Regions from separate parts of the Alteromonas fortis genome, predicted to be linked through region 2. Evidence: predicted binding sites of a transcription regulator. Region 2 holds the regulator's gene; the other holds the start of a gene.
What was found. Region 2 encodes FNR, which switches genes on or off when oxygen is low (the NO sensors DNR and NnrR bind a similar motif). Its sites were predicted from a motif close to TTGATCTAGATCAA; they were not measured.

Region 1: a site for FNR is predicted at 1,559-1,572, ahead of ccoG (cytochrome c oxidase accessory protein CcoG). Genes of this name have one in related genera too.

The regions. Positions count from the first base shown of each region.
Region 1 is NZ_LR812090.1:687,908-690,318, reverse strand. Features, by position in the region: one part of gene PCAR9_RS03125 (IS3 family transposase) at 1-72, shown strand, start outside; gene PCAR9_RS03120 (DUF3016 domain-containing protein) at 125-670, opposite strand; gene PCAR9_RS03115 (hypothetical protein) at 789-1,154, opposite strand; gene ccoG (cytochrome c oxidase accessory protein CcoG) at 1,636-2,411, shown strand, end outside.
Region 2 is NZ_LR812090.1:2,379,232-2,381,642, reverse strand. Features, by position in the region: gene uspE (universal stress protein UspE) at 1-707, opposite strand, end outside; gene fnr (fumarate/nitrate reduction transcriptional regulator Fnr) at 1,000-1,740, opposite strand; gene PCAR9_RS10210 (sulfite exporter TauE/SafE family protein) at 1,786-2,411, opposite strand, start outside.

The DNA of each region.
Region 1 (2,411 bases), 1.7 Mb from region 2:
ATCTATAATGGTAGGCGGCCACATCTGGCCCTTAAATACAAAACGCCCGATGAAATACATCGGGCGTTTTAACCGAAATAAGTGTCAACCTATTTCAGGACTAGTCACTTTTTAATGGAATGTTTTAATCGTTTGCCGCAACTTGCGTGGAGAACGTATCAGCAAACCAGTCGTTAAGCATGGCCTTCTCGTACGACAATGACTCAGTGCGGTTGTGACGAATATTCGATTCCATAAAGTCCATGTCTTTAAGCTTCACATCTTCACCGCTTAAAATGACCTGACCATCAGAATTAGATAGCGAGTAACTAAACGTCATTCTTGGAATATCAATGCGTTTGATTATTCGCACATCGCTGCCAGCCCCGCTGCCAAAACCTACAAACTGGCTAGGCCAAACTTGACCGGCCAAATCAACGTTTGTCACTGTCATCGATAGAACCTGTGATTCGGGTAAGTCGCTTGCTAATTCCGTAATGTGCTCTTCCAAGTCTTTTAAGGTTCGCTCACGAAAGCGTTTACGAGATTCATTGGCTGGCCTGACGTCACTGTAAGACTCTGGCTCTTCCCATGTTATCTCTACCTCAGCGGCTTGAGTTGGCGCAAAAACAACAAGAGCCCCTACGGCTGCGGCGCAACTTAAACAAGAAAAAGTTCGTAGTTTATTCACTTTCATGCTCCTAAATTCAGTCGTTTAACCTTAAGTTAGCAAGCGTTGGGAAAGTTATTAATCAAAAAAACATTAGAAAAGTTTTAGGTTCAACTTTTTCTTACGTAAAACGCTAATGTCACTTTGAAACTTGCATAACCGGAGACTGCTTAACAATTAGGCACAGTTTTGCGCGTTTAGTTCCCGTAAAGTTAGGGTTTATATCGTCGTTTTCACAATAAATGTGATGGAAGCGTTTTACGCTCGCAGCATCGGCAGTAATTTGTTTGACGTAACTTTGCTGATAAGGTTTTAAAGGGCTTAATTCAATATTTATTTTATCTTGCAAACTACGTAATTCTTTTCGCTCTGGAAGCGTAGCAATGGTCACCAGCCAGTCAGAAACAGAGTTTTGGATATCTTCAAATAGATACTGAACAAAAGGAGAGCGCAGCACTATTACCAAAACAATAATTTCCGCAGCGATAATAAAGAACCGTAACATAACTTCTCAGCTAACTTTGATAGGGGTTTACAACGAGTGGCGCCTACTTTGTGCACCTTTCACCAACAATGTACCTAATAAATGCTTTACTAATTTGTATTACAACAAGGTTCACTGTACATGATTTGGATACTTATTGGCCATATAATTGCGCTTCATGGTAGTGTGTTATCTAACTTGCTGTAAACACAATAGTTTATACTAAGGTATAACTTGTATACTTTTTCAACCAACAATTTTTCGGGCCTACCATTTACTCAATTTTCTGCCCGTTAGCTATGTCGCTGTATGCAGAAATTTACAAAATGTCTTAAAGCCAAAGAAAAATAACTACCTACCCATGTTACTTTCTGAACTTTCAGTATTGACTGAAAGTTTAAAAAGGTAGACCATACGCCGCATTATTGATCTATATTAAATATGACGTGTTGAACGCAGTTATACTGCACAGGCAGTTTGTTACGTCACATAAGGTTAAGCTATGAATGAACAAATACCGGTCAAAAACGTTACACCGGTAAAAGTACATAAGCCCAAAGGAGCCACAGAGGGTAAACGACACGATTCCCGTAGCCGTATTTATGTGCGCGCCGTAAAGGGCCCTTTGGAAACGTTTAGGCGTTTCTTTGGTCTTTTCTTTTTAGCTCTTTTTGCCATTATTCCGTGGATTCAGTACAACGGCCATCAGGCAGTATTACTTGATATTGGCGAACAACGTTTTACTATTTTCTCTCTTACTTTGTGGCCTCAAGACCTTACCTTACTGGCTTATATATTTATTGTTTCCGCTTTCGCTTTGTTTTTTGTCACTACCTTCGCTGGCAGAGTGTGGTGTGGCTTTATGTGCCCACAAACTACATGGGTATATATATACACTTGGTTTGAAGAAAAGTTCGAAGGCCCACGAAACAAGCGTATAGCCCTTGATGCGCGCAAAATGGATACTGACAAATTTTTGCGTAAAACGGCAAAGCATACTGCTTGGGTTTTGGTAGCACTATTAACTGCGCTAACCTTTGTTGGCTACTTCACCCCCATCGATGCCCTGTTTGTTGACTTCGTGACATTTGACACCAGCTTCTGGGCGGGTTTCTCGGTTATCTTTTTTGCAGTTTGTACTTACGGAAATGCAGGCTATATGCGTGAAATTATGTGCACGCACATTTGTCCTTATGCACGATTCCAATCTGCCATGTTCGACAAAGATACTTTCACCGTATCTTACGATGCAAAACGTGGCGAACAACGCGGCCCACG
Region 2 (2,411 bases):
GGTATACCGTATTTGAGTGCGTGACTACGCATTTCCTTCATATGATGGTTTTTTACCGCATCGTGATACGTGTCTGGGTCAAACTCCGGCACTTCGATGGCAATGTTGAGTGGTGTTGAAGGGTAGCTGTTGACTAAATTAACGTTACCTTTCAGCAAAGACGCATAGTCATTCGCGATTAATGTAAGCTTGTCGTTTAGTGCAGCGTGTTCATCATCTTCGCTCCCTACGTTCACTGCAGCAATGATTTCACCGCCTTCTGGCCAATCATGTTCTTTCACGAGTAGAACAGGGCGAGGGCATTTGCGCATTAAGTGCCAGTCCGTAGGTGTAAAGATCACTGAGGCAAGGTCGTCATGTTTTTTAGTAGCTTTTACTACTAAGTCGATTTGGTTATTAAGGGCGTAATAAATAATCGACTCATAAGCACGGTTGTTCCACTCAACCACAATATCGGTCTCTGAAAAGCCTTGTTCTTTTAGCTGGGCAGATAGCCATTTGGCGTGTTCTTTTGTAACGGCATCGCGCATTGATTCACGTTCGTCGGGGCTAAGCATGGTTGTCATATCGTAAGACAAATCATATACCACCATCATAGCGGTAACCGTGGCGCCGGTTTTTGATGCAAGTTCATAGGCACGGCTTAGGGCAGGCTGGTTGTCGCGTTCCGCGTCCACCACGGCAAGAATTCGTTTACACTCAATCATAACGTCTCCTCAACTACAAAGCTTTGTATGGCTGTCGACATCGATATTTTTTCAAAACAGTTTATAAAAACCATTTACATTAACTATAAACGACATTTAAAAAAACGTGAGTTGTTTTGGATCAAGGCGTAAATAATTCGTTGATAAACAAAAAAGGCTACACTGAATTTTACGGGAGCTTTCATGCTCAATGGATGGATATTGTGTAACTCACTAAGGGAATACAGTGAAATTTTAAAGATTAAAACTAAAAAGCGCGCATGTAGCGCGCTTAAGATAAAAGAAGAATAAATTAACCGTTACAAACTACGCTAGGGCCATTTAACGCCTCTAGCTTGGTATTTAACCGGTCAAAATCCAAAATAGAGATCAATTTACCGTCTACCTTGATAATGTTTTCCTTCTGAAAACGACTTAATAGACGGCTAATGGTTTCTATCGTTAAGCCTAAATAGTTGCCGATTTCGTTTCGGGTCATAGTTAGGTGAAACTCTCTGTGCGAAAAGCCACGCTCTTCAAAACGCTGGGAAAGGTGTGATATAAAATACAGCAAACGCTCTTCAGCAGTACGCTTGTTTAAAAGCATGATCATGTCGTGATCTTGTTTTATCTCAGCGCTCATAAAGCTCATGATCTGATGGCGTAGTTTGGGAAATTGAACCGACATTTCATCAAGTGTGTCATAAGGCAGTTCACACACCATGGCGGTTTCTAGCGCAGAAGTGTAACTTTGATGCTTACTTTCACGCAGGGCATCAAAACCAATAATATCACCCGGGAAGTGGAAGCCGGTGATTTGCTCTTCACCTTCTTGATTAGTTACAAATGATTTAAAAGAACCTGTTCTTACCGCAAAAAGGGAACGAAATTTATCGCCAGTTTGAATGAGCGTATCGCCTTTATGAAGCGGCTTTTTGCGCTCGATTATATCGTCAAGAGATTCAATTTCTGTTTTGTTTAGTGCAACGGGTAAACACAGGTGACTAAAGCTACAGTTTTGACAGTGAATAGAAAATTGGCTTCCTTTGCTCATAATGCTTGCTCTTATAAAGACCCCACGACAATAATACACCTATTTTTAAACGATTGCGCCATGAATAAGATAGGCTGCATATATGGCCATTATTACTGCGATGAGTTGTCTAACGTGACTGTTTTGAAAACTACTAACAATATACTGACTGCCTGCACTTGCTGCGAGTAGCGTTGGCAAAGTACCTAAACCGAAGAAAAACATCACGGCGGCGCCTTGTACTGCATTGCCCGCAGCCAAAGACCAAGTAAGTGTTGAATACACTAATCCACAAGGTAACCAGCCCCAGATAAACCCATAAGGGATAGCGCTAAAAGGGGTTTTGAACGGTAAAAAACGCTTAGATAATGGCTGCAGTTTAGAAAACAATCCTTTTCCAGCGTTTTCCAATACCGTTAAACCCGTCCACCATTTACCTAAATAACAGGCTAGCAACAACAGCATAAGGCCGCTAAGCAAAGATAGGGCATAGTTGGCAAGGGGCACGTAGTCGGCGGCTATTTTTCCAAGCGCCCCAGTTAGCGCGCCAGCGATGGTGTAGCTTGCTATACGTCCTATATTGTAGGCTAGGGTATAGGGTAATGCTGAAGCACCTTTTGGTGACACCATTCTTAGCGCTGCCACTATACCCCCGCACATGCCCACGCAGTGAACACCGCCAGCTAAGCCGA